Regions from separate parts of the Brevibacillus sp. HB2.2 genome, predicted to be linked through region 1. Evidence: predicted binding sites of a transcription regulator. Region 1 holds the regulator's gene; each other region holds the start of a gene.
The links. Region 1 encodes CtsR, which represses protease genes until heat stress. Its sites were predicted from a motif close to ATGGTCAATAAAGGTCAAACA; they were not measured.

Region 1 (7,425 bases):
TCTTTACCCCAGAATGGGTAAGGAGGTTTTTTGTTTTAACGTATCTTGCAGCAAGAAGTCAAACTCGCGATTATTTTGTCGATAAGTTAGGCCGAATGACCGACAAGTTCCCTCTTGCAGACGGGTCTTGGGGTAGACTAACATGAGAAGGTACCTGATCCAGGCGTTGGAGTAGGCGAGGTTATGAAGGAGAATCGTTCATGAAAAAAATTCTAATCTTTTCCGCTTCCATCGGTAACGGACACAACCAGGCAGCGCGGGCCATGCAAGAAAGCTTAGCTGAGAGTGGTTGCACATCAATGATCATCGATACGTTGGAGTATATTAGCCCCACCTTTCACAAGATTTTGCTGGAAAGCTATATGAATCTGTTGAGGCTGTCACCCAAGATGTGGGGCAGAATTTATCATAATACAGAAAAAACCCGTTTCTTCGATATGAATGTGCTGATGAATAAGTTATTGGCAAACAAACTGAAAAAGCTGATCAACAGTGTACAGCCTGATGCCTTTATTGCTACGCATCCGTTTGCAAGCTGTATGCTCTCCGTACTGAAGGGAAGAAATGATTGGAAGGAACCAATCTATACGATCATTACGGACTATACCATCCATCCTTCATGGATTAATCACCATATCAATTATTACTTCATCGGTCATGAACAACTGTATTACCTGCTAGACGTTTATCGACAGGATCATCAAAAATTCATTCCGATGGGCATTCCTATCATGAAGAAATTCAGTTTGCCATTGGAACCCGAATTGATTCGGCAAAAGCTTGGTCTCGCTCCTGAACAAAAGAGCATTATTCTTTCGGGGGGCGGATTGGGTCTCGGCTCGATGGAAAAGGTATTAGATGGGCTAGAAGAGATTAACATTCCCCTGAAAACCTTTGTGTTAACAGGGACAAACGACAAGCTATACAATAAGGTGACAAATCGTACGTATCGGCATGAAGTCATTCCGCTAAAATTCATCAATAACTTCCACGAATACTTGGAAACGGCTGATTTAATTGTCACCAAATCAGGCGGACTTACATCAGCTGAAGTAATGAGTAAACGGGTACCCATGATTGTTTACAACCCTCTGCCTGGACAGGAAGAGAGGAATAGCCACTTTTTGCTCAATAATGGGTGTGCGGTACACGCGAATCTATCCGAGCAGTTGATTTACTTTATCGATGAACTATTGCATAGCCCGTCCAAGGTGGAATATATGCGTAGAATGGGACAAAAAATCTCGAAGCCAGATGCTGCACAACGAATTACTGAGTTTATCATGGATGATATGAATATGTTGCCAGGAAAAGTAGAATAGCTGCCTAGCCAGACAAAATGGAGGAACCCATGACTGTACCATTCGCGATATTATTTGATATGGATGGCACGTTACTGCAAACAGAAAAGCTGTCGACCCCCGCTTTTATTCGAACGTTTGACCAGCTTCGTCAAAAAGGGCTATGGCAAGGGGAAACCCCTGACGAACGTGAACTGATCAATGTACTGGGAATGACGATCGAGCAGATCTGGGACAAATTACTGCCGGGTGCGAGTGAAGAAGCCATTCGGTCAGCAGATGCTTTCTTGCTAGACAACGAAATCCAGTTACTCAAAGAACGAGTGACCGAGCTATATCCGGATGTAAAATCAACCTTAGAAAAGCTGCATGAAAAAGGATTTGCTTTATTTGTAGCAAGCAATGGGCAGGAAGAGTACATCGATGCCATTTGTCAGGCATACGAGTTAAAGCCGCTGATGACAGACCTGTACTCGGCTGGTCGTTTCCGCACGCATTCCAAAAATGACCTGGTTGCAAAATTGTTGTCTGATTACAAAATTGGGCAGGCCATCATGGTAGGAGATCGTCACTCCGACGTGGAAGCAGGCAAGACAAACGGTTTATTTACCATTGGATGCGACTTTGGTTTTGCGAAACCAGGCGAGCTTGATGGGGCAGATGTTATTATCACCAGCTTCTCTCAGCTACTGAATCATTTGCCAGCAATCGACACCAATAAGCAAGAACAAGCATAAACCATTCCTCAGGGAGTGGTTTTTTTGTTGATCATGTCCAAGTTTCAAGCGATCCTCTTTTGCCCACACTAGAATGTGTAAGGGACACTTGCGGGCACGCACTAAACCCATTATAATTAACGTCAAAGATAGTCAAAGTCAATAGGTAACCTCATAAGAACATACACAGAGGAATAGGAGGCGATGACTTGCGAAACATCTCGGACATCATTGAACATCACTTGAAAAGCATCCTTACTAACAGTCCCAATGGATCGATCGAGATTCAGCGTAGTGAGCTTGCCGACCATTTTCAATGTGTGCCGTCTCAGATCAATTACGTCATCAATACGCGCTTTACCGTTCAAAAAGGATACCTCGTAGAGAGTAAGCGCGGGGGCGGCGGGTATATTCGCATACGCAAGGTGCAGATTGTCAGCAAAGCACGCTTGCAGGAATTGCTAACAGAAGAACTGATTGGTGAGAGCATCAGTCAGAGTGTGGGAAATGCGATCGTAGAAAGACTACTGGAGGAAGAGTTAGTCAACATTAGAGAAGCCACCTTGATGAAAATCGCTACCTCGCGAAACGTTTTGACTCTGGAAGCTGAATTGCGGGATCGTTTGCGGGCAAATATTTTAAAGCAGATGATCGCAGCAATCTTGTTGAAGTAAAAGGAGGTATGATGTTATGAACTGTGAGGAATGCGGAAAACGACCGGCGACACTTCATTTGACGAAAATCGTCAATGGCGAAAAAACCGAATACCATATTTGCGAGCAATGTGCTCATGAAAAAGGGGATGTCTTTACCGGCTTTCACAACTTCAGCATCAACAATCTCCTGTCAGGACTTTTAAAATTTGATCCCATGCAAAAGAATGGACGCGAAACGGCAACGAATAAGCCGCTTCAATGCGAAACATGTGGACTCACATATGCTCAATTTAGTAAAAGCGGCCGATTTGGCTGTAGTGATTGCTACACCTTTTTGGGGGATCGACTGGACCCACTTTTCCGCCGGATTCATGGAAACACACAGCATAGTGGAAAAGTACCAGAGCGTACCGGTGGCAAACTGAAGATCCGTAAAGAGCTGGAGCAACTAAAGCAAGCGCTGCAAAGTCATGTCGCCAGTGAAGAGTTCGAGAAGGCAGCAGAAATGCGTGATCGAATTCGAGCATTGGAACAAAAAATGGCCCAATCGTAGCAAGGGAGGTTAGCTGGTTATGTCCCAAAAGCAGTTTATGCAAAACCCGTGGAGCAATTGGATGAAAGGAGAAGGTCCTGATTCCGACATTGTCATTAGTACACGGCTGCGTATCGCCCGTAACCTGCGCCAGCACCCCTTTCCGTTATTGGCAACGGACTCGCAGGCCGAGGAAGTCGTCAGAAAGGTAACGGAAGTAAGCGATTCGGAGGCAATGCGCAAACGTCATCAGCTTCAGGTCATCCATATGGATCAAATTAACCCGTTAGAAAAACGGGTGCTCGTAGAAAAGCATCTGATTAGCCCTCATCTGGCAGAGGAATCCCGTAAAGGTGCCGTATTGCTTCGGGAAGATGAGTCTGTCAGCATTATGGTTAATGAAGAAGACCACATTCGAATACAGGTACTATTACCCGGGTTTCGTTTGAACGAGGCATGGGAAATAGGTACGAAGATAGACGACATTTTTGAGAAAAGCTTGAACTACGCGTTCGACGAAACTCGAGGATATCTTACAAGCTGCCCAACCAATGTGGGTACGGGAATTCGTGCATCCGTGATGCTGCACCTGCCCGCTCTGGTGATGACGCAGCAGATCAGCAGAATTTTACAGGCGATTAATCAAGTTGGTCTGGTCGTTAGAGGAATTTACGGAGAGGGCAGCGAAGCTCTAGGGAATCTTTTTCAGTTATCCAATCAGGTCACACTGGGGATGTCTGAGTCGGATATCCTTTCCAATCTCTACGGTGTGGCCAGACAGATTATTGAGCAAGAGCGTGTGGCACGCACTTACTTGCTGGAGCATACCCGGGTTTCTTTGGAGGATCGGATTTTTCGGTCGTATGGTATCTTGATGTATGCCCGCACGGTAGAGTCCAAGGAAGCGGCTCAACGCCTGTCAGATGTACGTCTGGGGATCGATCTAGGCATCATTCCTAATGTATCTCCACTGGTCCTAAACGAACTGTTAGTCACAACACAGCCAGGATTTTTACAACACCACGCTGGACAAAAGCTCACTCCGGACCAACGCGACGAAAGAAGGGCAAGGCTGATCCGCGAACGTCTGCGCGTAGTGGAACCACAAGAGTAATGGTATCACGCAATTGTTAACCATATAGAGAAAAAACACGGTTATACGGAGGTGTACGATATGATGTTTGGACGTTTTACAGAACGCGCACAAAAAGTACTGGCGCTTGCCCTGGAAGAGGCGGTTCGTCTCGGACACAAAGATATTGGGACAGAGCATGTGCTGCTGGGACTCATTCGAGAAGGCGAAGGGATTGCGGCGAAGGCACTGCAATCACTTGGGCTTGGCCTCGATAAAATCCAGAGCGAAGTGGAGTCGTTAATCGGGCGAGGAACAGAGCAGTCCGGTAGTAATTACACACCAAACTATACACCTCGCGCCAAAAAGGTCATTGAACTGTCGATGGACGAAGCCCGCAAGCTGGGTCATACCTATGTGGGGACTGAACATATTCTGCTTGGCTTGATCCGTGAAGGAGAAGGCATTGCTGCGAGAATCATGAACAATTTGGGCGTTAGCCTGAACAAGGCACGTCAACAGGTGCTCCAGCTGCTCGGCAGCTCGGAAATGATGGCATCTCATCAACCGTCTGGAGGGAATCCAGCGGCGAATACGCCGACGTTGGACGGCTTGGCAAGGGATCTGACTGCAATCGCTCGTGACGGCGGTCTGGACCCGGTCATCGGTCGCCAAAAAGAAATCGAGCGTGTGATCCAAGTACTTAGCAGACGCACCAAGAACAACCCTGTTTTAATTGGGGAGCCTGGTGTCGGGAAAACAGCTATCGCAGAAGGTCTTGCCCAAAAAATCGTGAACAACGAAATTCCGGAGACCCTTCGTGATAAGCGCGTCATGACACTGGATATGGGAACCGTTGTTGCGGGAACTAAGTATCGCGGTGAGTTCGAAGATCGTCTGAAAAAAATCATGGACGAAATTCGCCAAGCAGGAAACATCATCCTGTTTATTGATGAGCTGCACACCCTGATTGGTGCTGGTGGAGCAGAAGGGGCAATTGACGCCTCTAACATTCTGAAGCCTGCCCTGGCACGTGGTGAGCTACAGTGCGTAGGTGCTACGACGCTGGATGAATATCGCAAGTACATCGAAAAAGACGCGGCACTGGAGCGTCGTTTCCAACCGATTCAGGTTGATGAACCGACAGCGGAGGATGCCATTCGTATCCTGCATGGCCTTCGTGATCGTTATGAAGCCCACCACCGTGTCAAAATTACCGATGAAGCAATCGAGCAGGCAGTAAAGCTGTCTGACCGCTATATTACGGAACGCTTCCTGCCTGACAAGGCCATCGACTTGGTCGACGAGGCGGCATCCAAAGTCCGCTTGCAATCCTTTACCGTTCCGCCAAACCTCAAAGAGCTGGAGGGACGTCTGGAAGAGGTGCGCAAGGAAAAAGACGCTGCTGTACAATCACAAGAGTTCGAGGAAGCAGCAGCACTTCGCGATCAGGAGCAAAAACTGCGTGAAGAACTGGATAAAACGAAAAAAGACTGGAAAGAACGTCAAGGCCAGCTGAACATGGAGGTTACACCAGAAGACATCGCACAAGTAGTGGCGAGCTGGACGGGTATTCCTGTGTTAAAGCTGAAGGAAGAAGAAACAGAGCGCTTGCTGAAGATGGAAGAGATTTTGCACGATCGCGTCATTGGTCAAGATGAAGCAGTCAAATCCATTTCGCGTGCGATCCGCCGTGCCCGTGCTGGTTTGAAAGACCCAAAACGCCCAATCGGCTCGTTTATCTTCCTGGGGCCTACCGGTGTGGGTAAAACTGAATTGGCTCGTGCCGTGGCAGAGACGCTTTTCGGTGACGAGGATGCCATGATCCGCGTGGATATGTCCGAGTACATGGAGAAGCATTCCACCGCTCGTCTGGTAGGTGCCCCTCCTGGCTACGTAGGCTTTGACGAAGGCGGTCAGCTGACTGAAAAAGTGCGCCGTAAGCCTTACTCCGTCATTTTGCTGGACGAAATCGAGAAGGCTCACCCAGACGTATTCAACATCCTGCTACAAGTTCTGGATGATGGTCGTCTGACAGACTCCAAGGGACGTACCGTCGACTTCCGCAATACGGTTGTCATCATGACTTCCAACGTCGGTGCCAGCATGATCAAGAAAAATACAACGCTCGGCTTTACGACCAACGATTCGGAAAGAAAGTATCAGGATATGAAGGACAAAGTCATGGATGAGCTGAAGAAGAGCTTCCGTCCTGAGTTCTTGAACCGTATCGATGAAGTCATCGTGTTCCACTCCTTGGAGCAGGAGCACATCGAGCAAATCGTATCTCTCATGACAGAAGAGCTGCGTAAACGTTTGAAAGAGCAGGACATTGATTTCCAATTGACCGAAGAAGCCAAGAAGGTATTGGCAAAAGAAGGCTTTGATCCGGCCTATGGTGCACGTCCTCTGCGTCGAGCTATCCAGCGCCACATCGAGGATAATTTGTCCGAGGAATTGCTCAAGGGTACGATCAGTAAAGGCGATACCGTCAATATCGAAGCGGAAGAAGGCAAGCTGGTAGTCAAGCGCCTTGAAAAAACGAAATCATAAGCTGGGTTGAAACGTAATAGAATGCCTCCTGATTCGGGAGGTATTCTTTTTTTGGGTGCGTTATTATGATAAAAGTAGAGAAAGAAATCCAAGTGAGGGTGCGATTATGTCAAAGTATAAAACGAAATACGCGTGTCAAGAATGTGGCTATGAATCGCCAAAATGGATGGGGAAATGCCCGGGATGCAGCAGTTGGAACACCCTGGTAGAGGAAGTGACGGTAAAAACTGCACATCGTCACGAAGGGATGAGTGGCGGCCAGCGTCAATCTGCTATTCCACTGACCCAGGTAGCCAGTGAAGAAGACCCACGCATGGATACGACGATCGGAGAATTGAATCGTGTTCTTGGTGGAGGACTTGTTCCGGGTTCACTCATTTTGGTTGGGGGAGACCCTGGAATCGGGAAATCTACATTGCTTTTGCAGACTTCTTTTGCCTTGGCTCATCAAGGGGCGAAGGTTCTCTATGTATCTGGAGAGGAGTCGGCAAAACAAATCAAAATTCGCGCGGATCGACTCCATTTGCAAACGCCGCCGATGTTTGTATTGGCAGAAAATGATTTGGATTTGATCGAACAGCATATTAATCAAGTA
Region 2 (7,425 bases), on a different contig from region 1:
TCCTTAAAATTCACCGTACGGCCCTGACTATCTGTCAGACGGCCATCCTCCAGAATTTGCAGGAACATGTGCATCACGTCCGGATGTGCTTTTTCGATCTCATCCAGCAGGATAATGCTGTACGGATTGCGGCGTACGCGCTCAGTCAGCTGACCTGCTTCCTCATGACCGACGTAGCCAGGAGGAGAACCGATCAATTTGGATACCGAGTGCTTCTCCATGTACTCGCTCATATCGAGGCGGATCATGGAATCACGGGTACCAAACAGCTCTTCTGCCAGCGCTTTGGACAGCTCTGTTTTCCCTACGCCAGTCGGACCGACGAACAGGAAGGAAGCAATCGGTCTGTTTTTCGGTTTCAGACCTGCCCGACTGCGTCGAATCGCCTTCGCTACTTGTGTGACCGCCTCGGACTGGCCAATGACTTTTGCTTCCAAATGAGCTGCCAGGTTTTTCATTTTCATCTGCTCATCACTTTGCAGCTTGGTAACTGGAATCCCGGTCTTTTGCTCGATCAAGGCTTGGATGTCTGTGACGTCAACCTTGACGCGTTGTTCCTTGCCCTCGATTTGATCCAGCTTCTCTAAAATGCCCGCTTCCTCGTCTCGCAGACGGGCAGCACGTTCGTAAGCTTCTTGCTCCGTCGCTTCCTTTTTCTCCTGATTGATTTGCGCCAGACGCTCATGTAACTCTGACGTATCCACCACGGAGGATCTCAGGTTCAAACGCGAGCCTACTTCATCCATGAGATCAATCGCCTTGTCGGGCAAGAATCGATCCTGGATGTAACGATGGGAGTATTCCACGGAGGCACGGATGACATCATCCGAGTAAGCGACTTGGTGGAATGCTTCGTATTTCGGGCGCAATCCTTTTAAAATCTCGATGGCTTGTTCTACGGTTGGTTCCTTGACCATGACCGGCTGCAGGCGACGCTCCAGAGCAGCGTCTTTTTCAATCACGCGATACTCTTTTAACGTAGTTGCCCCAATCAGCTGCAACTCACCGCGAGCAAGAGCTGGCTTCAGAATGTTCCCTGCATCCATGGAACCTTCCGCAGAGCCTGCGCCCACCAAGAGATGAATTTCATCCACAAACAGGATGACGTTTTTGCGTTTTTGCAGCTCGGCAATCACTTGCTTCATTTTTTCCTCGAACTGTCCGCGAATTCCCGTTCCTGCAACCAGAGAGGCGACATCTAAAATGTACACCTGCTTGTTTTTCAGTTTGGTCGGTACTTGCCCTTCCGTAATGCGCAGAGCGAGGCCCTCCGCAATCGCCGTCTTCCCGACCCCTGGCTCCCCGATCAGAACCGGATTGTTTTTGTTGCGACGGTTCAAAATCTCGATGACACGCTCAATTTCTTGTTCGCGTCCAATCACAGGGTCAATTAGTCCGGTACGTGCCGCATCGTTTAGATTACGGCCCAGGTCATCGAGGATGCCCCCACCGCGTTCTGGCGCTTGTCGCTGCGGTTGACCGGAAGCTTTGCCCGGATTCATCTGGCCTTGAGCAAAGCCTTGCAGGAACTCATCCAGTCCAGAGAAGGAGGAGAAAGGACTAAAGCCCATACCCACTCCCATTTTGTTGGTCAGCTTTGTTTTGCAATCCTGGCACAGATCGTATTTTTGTTGCTGATTTTGTACACGTATATGAACTGTCACAGTTGCTTCTCGTTGTTTACAGATTTCACAATGCATATTCAATCCCCCCAAAAGCGTTGTTTTGGAATTCAGAAGACCTTTGACCTTTTCTGACCTTCGTTGACTTTATTATAGTTTGACCTTTTTTGACTTTCAAGAGGGATTGTATGGTTTTTTACACTTTGCTCTTTTGCAAGTAAGGAACGATTGAAAGTAACCCGATAACGGTAAAACAAGCACCTACCCACAATGGTGAAACAAGTCCATAGCCACTGCTGATCCCGATCCCGCCTAAGAAAGAACCAATGGCAACACCCAATGTAATAAAAGAAGTATGCACCGTGTTTACCATCGTCCCACTGCCTGCTGTATTCATGACGCGCGCAATCATGGCCGGATTCATCGCTACACCCGTCAACCCAATCAGAACAATGGACAGCACCGCGATCCATTTATTTTCGGCACCTACCGCAAACAGAACCAATGCCCCTAGGAGGATGCTTAATCCCGTTACAAGGATTCGCATGGTAAAACGATCAGCAAGTCTGCCAATCACGATATTTCCGATCACGGTCGCGATACCGTAAAGGGCAAGCAAATACGGGATGCTCGCATCCGAAAATGCCGTTACTTCCGTAAGAATCGGAGTAAAATAACTAAACGCTGCGAAGGTACCGCCAATGATCAGCATACTCGTTGCATACGCGGCCCAAAGGTGTGGATTTTGAAAACTGGCAAGCTCATCCTTTGCGTTCATCCGATCTTTTTGTGTGGAGGAAGGGAGCAACCATTGAATCAAAATCCCTGATAGCAATACGACGATAGCAACAGCCCAAAAGCTCATTCTCCAGCCGAAATATTGTGCAATCACGGTTGTCAGCGGGAGTCCTACGACAGTAGCAATCATTAAGCCTGCCAAAACAATCGAAGCGGCCTTTCCCCGTGAATGAGGGGGAACCAAGCCAGCTGAAATACTGACAGAGATGCCAAACGCAGCGGATGAGGCAATACCCGTTAGGATACGCGCAAGCATCATTGACTCATAATTCCAAGCCATTGCTCCTAACGTTTGACCAATAAAGAAGACGGCAATCAATGATAGCAACGCTTGTTTTCGGCGAATGTGCAGGAGCGTTGCTGTTAGTAGCGGGCCCCCTATCACCATTGCACCCGCATACGCCGTAATGAAATATCCGATGGATGAAATCGATACGCCGAAATCATCGGCAAGCTCATTCATCATCCCTGCCACCATAAATTCAGAAGTCGTCATTGCAAAAATCGCTACCGCTAACAAATAAATCATCGACGGCATAAAGAAACCCTCCCTGCTTATTATTGTAACAATCGGTACAAAAATCACTCAAAAAAAGAGCGCATTACGCGCCGAAGATAGATTCCATGGTCCCCTTCATAATTTGTTCAGCCAATGTCCGATTCTGTGTGGAAGTATTCAATACACGAAAGCCGTAGTAACTGCTTAAAAATAGGCTTGCCAAATCCACCGCAGATCGTTTTTGAGAGATTTCACCCGTTCGCAAGCCTTCCTCCATCACTTTCTCCATGGTATCCTTCAGAAGTTCAACATGTCTGGAGACGATTTCTTCAATCTTGGGATCGTCTTTTGCCCGTTCCAATCCCGCATTGATCAGCAAACATCCCTTTGGATTCGTTGATTGAAAGTCTTCCACGAATGCCCACGCTAAAAAATTTTGCAACCGTTCTTTCACAGAATCCGGCCCTTCCAATAATGCCCGCTGTTCACGAATCCCGGTATCGTGATAGTGTTCCACCACTGCAAGATACAGGTCCTGTTTGCTGCCAAACGTATTGTACAAGCTGCCTTTCCCCAGTCCAGTATCACTGCATAAATCATGCGTAGAACAACCATTGTAGCCTTTTGACCAAAATGTTTTCATGGCCACATCTACGATGGACGTGTAATCAAAATCACGTGGTCTGCCGCGTTTGCTCACCGGAATCCTCCTTTCGTTTCCAACTGTTATGGAAAATCTTATACATTATGTACCGTTTGGTCAACAAATAAAATGGCTGCAACTGTACAAAACCATGCCTATAGAAAAAGCCCATTTTGAAAATCATCTTTCAAAATAGGCTCGATCATTGATTATATCGTCTCTAAATCTGTTACTGTTTTTTCGTTTACTTGATCACCAGTATTCAGCGTCGTCTTTGGTTCAAGCAATAATACATGAACCTCTTCCTCTGCAACTGGCATATGCTCTACACCTTTTGGAACAATGAGAAATTCCCCTTCGTTTAACCAAACATCTTTATCGCGAAACTTAATAAGGAGTTTCCCTTTCACTACCAAAAACATCTCATCCTCATTTTCATGCTGATGCCAGACAAACTCTCCTTTCAATTTCACCAGCTTTACATAGGAGTCATTGATTTCGCCTGCAATCTTGGGATTCCAATACTCATGGAATAACGTAAACTTTTCAGCTACATTGACCTTTTCCATTATTCTCCCCCATTAAAAAGAAAATGCTTGTACTTCATCGAAAGTAGGCAGGGATGGTTGAGCACCGTTCCTAGTAACGACAATCGCTGCTACTTTGCTAGCGAAAGTGGCCGCTTCGGTTTCGGTCATTCCTTGTGTGATCCCAACCGCAAAAGCTGCTGTAAAGGAATCGCCTGCCGCAGTTGTATCCACTGGCTCTACGCGGAACGCCGGGATATGGGTCGCTTCATCAGCGGTTATCAAGAGAGCACCCTTTTCTCCCAACGTCACGATGACGCGCTTTGGTCCACCAGACAAAAGCTTTTTGGCTGCGGCATGCACTTCGTCTATCGTGGATACAGGCATTCCTGTGAGAATGGAAAGCTCTGTTTCATTCGGGGTTAGGGTATGTACATGGGTTAATAGCTCACTGGATAGCTCGCGTGCAGGTGCCGGATTTAAAATGACCAGCTTGCCGAGTCGAGCTGCCTCTTTGACTGTATATTCCACGACAGGCATCGGGATTTCCAGTTGCAGCAATACGACGTCACTGTCCTTTAAAATAGACAGATTTTCAGCAATATGCTCGGTGCTGACGAGCGCATTCGCTCCTGGAACAAGCACGATGTTGTTCTCCCCATCATCACTTACATTGATAAAAGCCATGCCTGTTGTACCTGAGCATTTGATCCCCTCTATGTGAACGCAGGCATCCGTTAACCCTCCCAGCATGACCCGGCCGTTCTCATCTTCTCCTACCATTCCAATCATGGAGACATGCGCACCCAGGCGAGACGCTGCTACTGCCTGATTCGCTCCCTTTCCACCCGGGATCAGCTCGAAGTGATGGCTTGCGATCGTTTCTCCTGCTTTGGGCAAATGTTGTACATGGGTTACGAGATCCATATTGATGCTTCCTACTACTGCGATTTTCACGACGGGCCCTCCTCGTTCCATCTCGAACATGATCATTCTGTCGGTTACAAAATAGTGCTTTTCATCCGAGAAGTCAACGTATTTTCTCGGAATTGTTCCTAAGACTTGGAGCATAGCACATCCATTGGATATAATGAACAAATCTTCTATCATCCGGAGGTAACCAGATGGAGCCGATTATCCAGCATCCTTGGAACATGAATGAGCAAGAGGCAATCAACTTACAGCGACAGCTAGCTCAGCAAGTAAAAGAAGAAGATCAACTAACAGACGTATGCTATATCGCCGGGGTAGATGTCGCCTATCATGCCGAGTCTGATTTGTTAGTCGCTGGTGTCGTGATCCTCGACGCCAATTCCCTGCAAGTCGTCGAGTCTGTCGTCATTCAAGACACCGTGGAATTCCCGTATATTCCTGGCTTGTTCTCTTTTCGAGAGCTGCCTCCGTTGGTACGTGCATTCAAGGAGCTCAAAACAACACCGCAGCTCGTCGTCTGCGATGGGCAAGGAATCGCTCACCCGCGAAGATTCGGACTAGCCAGTCATTTGGGCGTCCTGTTTGACATTCCTACTATTGGCTGTGGAAAGACGAGACTACTAGGTGAATACGAAGAGCCAGCACACGAAAGAGGTGCGTATTCCCCGTTGATCGATCAGGGTGAGATCATCGGGGGAGTCTTGCGCACACAACCGAATATCAAACCAATCTTCGTCTCGATCGGACACGGAATCTCTTTGCCAACTGCATGCACGTGGGTCACCAAGCTCTCACCCAAATACCGTTTGCCCGAAACGACGCGGCAAGCGGATCAGCTCGTGAATAAAGTATCGGCGGAGTTAAATCGGAGCCGCTAATGAAGTGTCGGCCATACATTAACATCGTGCTCGTCCAAGACTGCTTCAATCCGATCTCCTTGGAAAACGACAATGTAGCCTCGTGGCAGAGCCATAGCTTGCAAAAGAGACGGACGTAGCTTTAGCAGTTGGTAAACGTAGTATGACTCTAGCTGGTCACTGTCTACTTCGCCTTCCACAGGCCCAAGATACCACCCGGAGTCTCCTTTTCGAACATCTTCTGCACGCTGCAAATAGACGTGTTCTTGTTCAAATGCACCTTTTGCCACCACAATTTTATCTTGGAACAAAGCAGCTTCCCCTTCTGCTCGCACGGTTTGCAAGCAGTTGTTTTGCGCCATTTGCACGACCAAGGACACAGACAGGTCAGAAGTTGTTTCGGAAAAAGGATTCGCGTCGTAGTCGGGTGCCACGATCTCCATACACCCATCCCGTTCGAAAACCAGTAGAATGGTCCAGCCTACCTGAATTTTCGCACCGTTCTTGATAGGACCCATCTCGTCTTCTACATCAGAGAATACGTCCAGCAGAAAGTCTGCTTGCTTCACCAAAAACTCTTGGCAGGTCACGACAAACGTGCGGTTATGAATCTGTTTGGAGCGTTGGCAGAGTCGGTTCTCTTTCTCAGCTGACATGGACCTCTTCCTTTCTGCGTGATCGGAATTGCTACTATCTTCAGGATAACATGAATAGGGGAAAAGCTTCGTTACACATTTGCTACAAAGGATTTGGAATAACTGGCTAACGAATGAGTAGCAAAGCTCGGCTTGGCAGGTGGGCTACAACGTTTTTTGTTGTATTTGTTCGACACAGTCTTTGATCGTATCTATGACGACTCCGGGCTCGGTAAACTGAGGAAAATGTCCACTTTTTTCAGCGAGGATATGCTTGCTGTTGCTTGATAATGAAAGTAGTTCCATCTGATGCTCGACTCGTTTTTTGCGTACTTCTTCTGGCATCATACGATTTTCTTTTCCACCTGTAATCACATAAACAGGGATGTCGGGAAAAGAATCGATTGCATGGATTTGTTCCACTGTTTTTTTGACAAAATGAACTTCATTGAATTGTTTATGAGGAGACAAGGAATCAAACATGGAGAGCATTTTGTTGATGGTTTTGACTACCTTACCTTGATATTTTTCAAGGCCGATATCTTTTGGATGGCTGGATTCTAAAAAGACGACGCCAGCTACTTCACTGGGGTAACGCCTGGCATATAAATTGGCATATAATCCCCCTAATGAATGTCCGACTAGCAAAAATGGGGGTTCAAATCCTACTAACGTTAATGCCTCCCGTAACGTTTCTACAATCGTGAGTCCATCTTGGGGGGCTTGCGGCTTATCACTACCCGAAACACCCAATCGATTATAGGAAAAGACAGATGACGTCTCTGAAAGAGCCGGTAGTATCTTCATCCAGCCTTCTATGGGTCCCGAACCACCGTTAATGAGAACGATATTGGGTTTGCCGTTTCCGCTCCAATGATATTGGAGCGTTCCTCTTGAAGTACTCACTTTCG
Region 3 (7,425 bases), on a different contig from region 1:
CGCTGCGGTCTTGCCTACACCTGGTGGTCCATAAATAATGACATGCTGCGGGTTGGGACCGCACAAAGCGGCACGCAACGCACGAAGCCCATCTTCTTGTCCTACAATTTCTTCCAAAGTCGCCGGTCTTGTTCTCTCTGATAGAGGTTCTGTCAACGCAACCATTCTCATTTTCCGAATGGAATCAAGATCCTTGCGCGATTCCTTTTCGGTTGAGGTTTTCGTGTTTCTCTGCGCTCGCAGCAAGTTCCAAAAGTAGGTGCCGATCACGATACCAACAACCACTTCAATGACAGCAATGACCAATGTCGTATAGTCCATATGCAGTCCCTCCCATGCGTCTTCGCTTGCGGTCAGCTTTTGTCCTCCCAAGAGAGAGGAGCACGTTCATGACCGTATTGTGCATATGTAAAGCTTCTCTTGAACGATATCAAGTAGTATTGCCCCGCAAGCGTAGACGTAAACCACCAACAAAAAAACCACCTCGCTGATAACGAGATGGTTTTTGTAGACAATGCTTAGGCTGTTTCTTCGTGCAATTCCTGTCCTTCTTTGGTCAACAGTTGCGGCTTCACTTTGTCGCGTACCGTTTCTTCGGTAATGACACACTTGTTGACGTCTTCTCTGGAAGGAAGCTCATACATCATATCGAGCATGATTTGTTCGATAATCGCACGCAGTCCGCGAGCACCAGTGTTGCGCTTAATCGCTTCTTTCGCGATTTGCAGCAGCGCACCGTTATCGAACTCCAGCTCAACACCGTCGAGACTCAGCAGTTTTTGGTACTGTTTCACCAAAGAATTTTTCGGCTCTGTCAGGATACGCACGAGCGTCTCCTCATCCAGCGGCTCCAAAGTAGCCAGCACTGGCAAACGACCAACGAACTCCGGAATCAGACCAAATTTCAGCAGGTCTTCCGGCAAAATGTATTTCAGGTATTCTCCGGCTTTCAGATCGCCTTTTACGCCATCGCCGAAGTCTGCACCGAAACCGATGACTTTTTTACCCAAACGACGCTTGATAATCTGCTCGACGCCATCAAATGCACCGCCACAGATGAACAAAATGTTCGACGTGTCGATTTGGATGAACTCTTGGTGAGGATGCTTGCGTCCGCCTTGTGGTGGAACACTCGCAACGGTACCCTCCAAAATTTTCAAGAGCGCTTGCTGAACGCCTTCACCAGATACATCACGCGTGATGGATGGGTTTTCCGATTTGCGGGCTACCTTATCAATCTCGTCGATGTAAATGATTCCTTTTTCAGCCTTCTCCACATCATAGTCAGCAGCTTGAATGAGCTTGAGCAAGATGTTTTCAACGTCTTCGCCCACATAACCTGCTTCTGTCAGAGAAGTTGCGTCCGCAATCGCGAAAGGTACATTCAGAATGCGCGCCAATGTCTGCGCGAGCAACGTTTTTCCGCTACCAGTCGGACCGATCAGCATGATGTTGGATTTTTGCAGCTCCACATCCTCGATCTTCGCCCCGGAATTAATCCGTTTGTAGTGGTTGTACACCGCTACAGACAAGGATTTCTTCGCCATATCTTGACCGATGACATAGTCGTCCAAGATTTTGCGAATTTCCACTGGCTTTGGAATTTCTTTCATATCGATTTCTTCTTCAGTGCCCAGTTCTTCCTGTACAATTTCATTGCACAGTTCGATACATTCGTCACAAATGTAAACACCAGGACCAGCTACCAGCTTGCGCACCTGTTCCTGGGACTTGCCGCAGAAGGAACACTTCAGTTGGCCTTTGTCGTCGTTAAACTTAAACATGCGCTTCACCTCACAACGGGTCAGTTTTTGCGTTCAATAATAGAGTCAATCAATCCGTAGGCCTTTGCTTCTTCTGCACTCATGAAATTGTCGCGGTCTGTATCTTGCTCTACACGTTCATAAGGCTGACCTGTCCGCTCAGACAAAATCTCATTCAGCTGGCGCTTCGTCTTCATAATCCATTCCGCATGAATGCGGATGTCTTCTGCTTGCCCACGTACGCCGCCGAGCGGTTGGTGAATCATCACCTCGGCGTTTGGCAGAGCGAAGCGCTTGCCTTTTGCACCAGCAGCCAACAGGAAAGCACCCATACTGGCAGCCATGCCCACACAAATCGTGGACACATCCGGTTTGATGTACTGCATGGTGTCATAGATGGCCATTCCTGCTGTAACAGAACCACCTGGAGAGTTTATGTATAGCGATATGTCTTTGTCCGGATCTTCTGCCTGCAAGAATAGCAGCTGAGCGACAACCAGATTGGCGATTTCATCATCAATCTCGGTGCCCAAGAGAATAATCCGGTCTTTCAGGAGGCGCGAGTAAATATCGTAGGAGCGCTCTCCCCTGCTTGTTTGCTCGATGACCATAGGGATTAACATTATGTATTTTCCTCCTTTGCCGAAAAAAGTCAATGGTGGAAAAACAAGGCACGATACACTCGTGCCTTGTGGTCTTGACAGCCAGCGTCAGGGTTAGCCTGCCCACTGACCAATCATGCGTTCTTCTAAGCTTATGCTGTTACTTTGCTTTCTGCAACCAGCAAATCTACTGTTTTGCGAGTTTGCACATCGCGGTACAGCGCAACCATGCCATCTTGTGCGGAGAAGATTTTGCGCAGCTCATCTGCTGGGCGGCCGTATACGCCAGCCAGTTTATCCAGCTCTGCGTTTACGTCTTCTTCTGTTGCTTCGATGTTTTCTGCTTTGCCGATTGCTTCCAAAGTCAAGGAAGTGCGAACGCGGGATGTTGCGTCTGCACGCAATTGATCACGCAATTGGCTCTCATCCATGCCGGAGAACTGGTAGTACAGTTCCAGCGTCATGCCTTGGTATTGCAGACGTTGACCAAATTCATTAACCATTTGATCCAATTCATGCTCAACCATTACTGCTGGCAAATCGATCTCAGCGTTTTCAGCTGCCTTCAGAACGAGTTGCTCACGAACATATTGATCTTTTTCTTGCGCTGTTTTTTCTTCGAGTTTTTTCTTGGTGTCTGCTTTCAGCTCTTCCAGCGTGTCGAACTCGCTCACGTCTTTGGCAAACTCATCATCCAAAACAGGCATGTTTTTGCGCTTCAGGCTGTTCAGCTTTACTTTGAATACCGCTTCTTTACCAGCGAGGTTAGGAGAGTGGTACTCTTCAGGGAAAGTTACGGTAATTTCTTTTTCTTCGCCGATGTTCAAACCAGCCAGTTGCTCTTCGAACCCTGCGATGAAAGTACCGGAACCCAGTTCCAGAGAATAATCTTCTGCTTTACCGCCTTCAAAAGCTACTCCGTCTTGGAAGCCTTCGAAATCGATTACAGCGATATCGCCTGTTTGTGCGGCACCCTCTTCTACTGCTACGAGCTCAGCATGACGCTCTTGCATGCGCTTCAGTTCAGCGTCAACGCTCTCTTCTGTTACAGAGAAGTCTTTTTCTTCGATGGACAGACCTTTGTAGTCGCCCAGCTTCACTTCAGGCTTCACAGTTACAGTCGCTTTGAAGATCAGGTTTTTCCCTTGTTCCATTTGCGTTACGTCTACTTCTGGACGATCTACTGGCTCGATACCAGCTTCACGAACAGCTTGTCCGTATGCAGTTGGAAGCAGAATGTCAAGAGCGTCTTGGTACAAAGATTCTACACCAAAACGGGATTCGAACATTTTGCGTGGTACTTTTCCTTTACGGAATCCTGGAACTTGAACTTTTTGAACCACTTTTTTAAACGCTTGATCCAATGCTGCGTCTACTTGCGTAGCATCTACTTCAATCGTCAGGACTCCCTGGTTATTCTCTACCTTTTCCCAATTTGCTGCCACGTAAACTTCCCCTCCTAAATCGAATAACAGAACATCGCCAGCCGCGCCATGGTATCTTCGCAGGCTCGGATGATAATATTCTAGCCATTATAACCATTCTAGTATAGCACAAATCTTTTAGTTTTCAAGAAGACCTCATTGGTCGACGAACAGAATAGTTCCCTCCCAATTGTGGAACCAGGTTGCCAGCATGATCATAAAACGCCACGGATATGTAAGTTTCTGTCGGACTCGTTCCTGTCTCTTCTAAAAGAGCGTATGTCGGTACGTGAAAACCTCGTGGCATTTGCAGGCTACCTGGATTTAGAAACAAAATGTCTCTTTCTACTCCACAGACAGGTACATGGGAGTGACCGAATACGACTACATTTGCCCCGACCTCTTCTGCACGGTAATGAAGGCGCAGAAGAGAGCCTTTCACTCCAAAAAGATGCCCGTGCGTTTGCAGGATGTGAAGGTCGCGCCATTTGGTCTCTTGCTCAGTCGGCACCTCTTGTGTCGAATCGCAATTGCCTCGGACAAGCGTCATGTTGGAAAACGGCTCGCGCTTATGATCGACACAAAAATCGCCACAATGCAGAATTTTTTCGACATGATGTCGGTTGACGACCTGGCTTACTTCCCGAACCAAGCCGTGGCTATCGCTCATGATGAGTATTCCCATCACGCTTCACTCTCCTGTTTTCTCTCTTGTCTACTTGAGGATTGCAAGCAGTTGCTGCATGGCACGAGCGCGGTGGCTAATCTGGTTCTTTTCTTCTGGCATGAGTTCGGCCATCATTTTGTCCATCGATGGGACGTAGAATACCGGATCGTAACCAAAGCCATTTGTCCCTTTTGGTTCACGCGCGATCACGCCTTCACAAGCCCCTGTGGCAATAATTGGCTCTTCGCCCGGAATCACCAACGCCAACGTACAACGGAAGCGAGCTGTGCGTTCCTCTGTCGATACCTCTTCCAGCTCTTTCAACAATTTACGCCAATTCTGCTCGTCTGTTGCATCTTCCCCAGCGAAGCGTGCGGAGTAAACACCTGGGCGTCCTTCCAGCGCATCTACTTCCAAACCGGAATCGTCACCCAAGGCTGGCATATTCAAGTATGTAGAGATTTCGATTGCTTTTTTCAGCGCATTTCCTTCGAAGGTGTCCTTGTCTTCTACTACCTCAGGCACACCATCAAATTCAGCGAGGCTAATTCCTTCCCAGCCTGCATCTGCGAACAGCCTGTTGAATTCTTTCACTTTTCCTTGGTTCCGTGTTGCGAGAACGACTTTTTTTCGATTAGGCATGACTTTCCTCCGCTACCGATTGTGCAAAAGAGAGCGTAACATCAGCGAGCGCCTCTTTTTGACTGTTGATCAAGTTGTCAATGCCGACTTTTGCAAGGGCAATCATTTCTTGTAGCTGTTCAGGCGAAAACGGAGCATCCTCCCCTGTTCCTTGCAGCTCGACAAATTTTCCTTTTCCCGTCATGACGACATTCATGTCGACAATTGCTGTAGAATCCTCTTTGTAGTTGAGATCGAGCACGGCTTGCTCGCCGACTACCCCTACTGAGGTTGCTGCCAGGAAATCGTTTAACGGAAGCTGTTTCCAGGTGCCACTATCCACCAGCTTTTGCATTGCGTCTACCATTGCCACAAACGCTCCGGTAATCGAAGCTGTCCGTGTACCTCCATCTGCCTGAATGACATCGCAATCCAGCCAAATGGTGCGTTCACCCATTGCTTCAAGGTTCACAACGGAGCGCAGAGCGCGTCCGATCAGACGCTGAATCTCCATTGTTCGTCCACCGACTTTTCCTTTCGACGACTCACGCGCGTTGCGGGTCGCTGTTGCTCGGGGAAGCATGGAATACTCGGCTGTGATCCAGCCCTTCCCGCCACCACGCATAAAAGGCGGTACCCGGTCTTCCAAAGTCGCCGTACAAATCACCTTTGTGTCTCCGACTTCAATCAGGCAAGATCCTTCTGCGTGTTTAATGTAATTGCGCGTAATGGTTACTGGGCGCAATTGGTCATGGGCACGGCCATCCACTCTCATTCCAAGTTCCTCCTAAATCGCTTTGTTACACTCCGCTCATTATACCAGAGGCGGGAAACGATCTGCCACTGCACAAACGCCTCTTCCCTATTTACGTGAATTGCAAATATTCTTGTCACTTCCTTCCTCATAAAAAATTTCTTGCCGTCACTCGACTATTTAAAATATCATCTAATTAGATATTCAATTAATTTGATGGAAGGTGAATCTGCTCATGAGCTTCTTGTTTCTTTTGAAAAAGCCGAATCTGCGGCGCCTTTTAACCGCCAATTTCTTAAGCGGAATCGGAGATTGGTTTAACAGCGTTGCTGTACTCGCACTGCTGCTCGAAATAACGGGAACAGCTATCGCGGTCGGCATAACCCTCGCACTACGCACGCTGCCTCACTTGATTTTTGGTCCACTGGGCGGTCTGATGGCAGACCGTTTTGATCGAAAAAAAGTGATGGTTGCCTGTGATCTCGTCCGCGGCTTCGTTGCTCTTTCGTTTTTGTTCGTATCTGAAAAATCAGATGTATGGATGGTCTATGCAGGTACTTTTTCGTTAGTTGCCTTTTCTTCCCTTTACAATCCTGCACGAATGTCCCTGCTGCCTAAAATCGTTGACCCTGAGGAATTGGCGACTGCGAATGCACTTGATCAAAGTATCTATGGAATCGTCATGGCCATCGGTTCGTTGATCGGCGGTATTTTTGTTGCACTGTGGGGAAGTGATCTCGCTTTTCTTTTCAATGCCCTCTCCTTTTTCGCCTCGGCTCTGTTTCTGGCTAGGCTGAAGGTACCCGCCTCCCCAAACGCCCCCGTTTCTAACGTACAGTTGCAGCAGGCTGCTAAAGTCTCTTCCTACGGAGAGGTGATACGCGCCATCACATCCACACCGATTGTGTACGCCATCCTTTTGTTAAAAGCCGTGTGGCCAATCGGTGGGGGGATCATCAATGTCTTGATCAGTGTCTATGCCTATCAAGTGTTTGCTGCCGGTGAATGGGGAATTGGTCTGTTGTACGGAGCGATCGGGATTGGCTTCATCATCGGAGGAATACTTGCTCAGCGCTTTCAACGATACTTTTACGAAGTGGCTGCCAGCAGCTTTGCTGTGGAAGGCTTTGGACTGCTTTTGACCAGCTTTTCACCCACGATTTATGTAACGGCACTGTTCTTTGCGCTATCCACCGTGGCGGGAGGAATGGGAAACGCCAGCCTGAATACGTTGATCATGCGGCATGTCACCCCTAGCTACCACGGCAGAGTATTTGCTTTGGATGCGACGATCTCAAATATTCTGATCGGTCTTTCCATGCTCCTTGGCGGCTGGATTTTGACGATGGCAGACCCACGCATAGTCGGCTTTGTGGCAGGTCTTTTGATCACGATCCCATCGCTTGGACTCGGGCCCGTTATTTGGAGAACCGTACGGACCGGTGACAACGAACCATTGGCGAACAAAAACCACGCTCGTTAATACGGGCGTGGCTCGTTCCTTACATCTGTATGGGATTGAGTTGAACTGGGCGGCTCACGGGCTTGGTAAACGCGCCACTAGCGAGCGGTTTTCCTTCCACCAGCAGCTGCA

Region 2: the regulator CtsR is predicted to act here: its motif matches at 1,741-1,761, upstream of HP401_RS26055 (ATP-dependent Clp protease ATP-binding subunit).
Region 3: the regulator CtsR is predicted to act here: its motif matches at 2,412-2,432, upstream of clpP (ATP-dependent Clp endopeptidase proteolytic subunit ClpP).

What each region holds. Positions count from the first base shown of each region.
Region 1 covers NZ_JABSUV010000035.1:55,952-63,376, reverse strand. The annotation lists gene HP401_RS33185 (MGDG synthase family glycosyltransferase) at 201-1,322, shown strand; gene HP401_RS33180 (HAD hydrolase-like protein) at 1,352-2,038, shown strand; gene HP401_RS33175 (CtsR family transcriptional regulator) at 2,227-2,691, shown strand; gene mcsA (protein-arginine kinase activator protein McsA) at 2,708-3,226, shown strand; gene mcsB (protein-arginine kinase McsB) at 3,246-4,319, shown strand; gene HP401_RS33160 (ATP-dependent Clp protease ATP-binding subunit) at 4,380-6,830, shown strand; gene radA (DNA repair protein RadA) at 6,937-7,425, shown strand, end outside.
Region 2 covers NZ_JABSUV010000050.1:20,073-27,497, forward strand. The annotation lists gene HP401_RS26055 (ATP-dependent Clp protease ATP-binding subunit) at 1-1,700, opposite strand, end outside; gene HP401_RS26060 (MFS transporter) at 1,819-2,958, opposite strand; gene HP401_RS26065 (TetR/AcrR family transcriptional regulator) at 3,023-3,619, opposite strand; gene HP401_RS26070 (cupin domain-containing protein) at 3,772-4,134, opposite strand; gene rbsK (ribokinase) at 4,144-5,046, opposite strand; gene nfi (deoxyribonuclease V) at 5,214-5,900, shown strand; gene HP401_RS26085 (immunity protein Imm33 domain-containing protein) at 5,897-6,535, opposite strand; gene HP401_RS26090 (alpha/beta fold hydrolase) at 6,680-7,425, opposite strand, start outside.
Region 3 covers NZ_JABSUV010000011.1:131,042-138,466, forward strand. The annotation lists gene lonB (ATP-dependent protease LonB) at 1-321, opposite strand, end outside; gene clpX (ATP-dependent protease ATP-binding subunit ClpX) at 519-1,784, opposite strand; gene clpP (ATP-dependent Clp endopeptidase proteolytic subunit ClpP) at 1,805-2,386, opposite strand; gene tig (trigger factor) at 2,518-3,810, opposite strand; gene HP401_RS10520 (metallophosphoesterase family protein) at 3,935-4,474, opposite strand; gene HP401_RS10525 (XTP/dITP diphosphatase) at 4,505-5,098, opposite strand; gene rph (ribonuclease PH) at 5,091-5,852, opposite strand; gene HP401_RS10535 (MFS transporter) at 6,067-7,314, shown strand; gene HP401_RS10540 (GerMN domain-containing protein) at 7,334-7,425, opposite strand, start outside.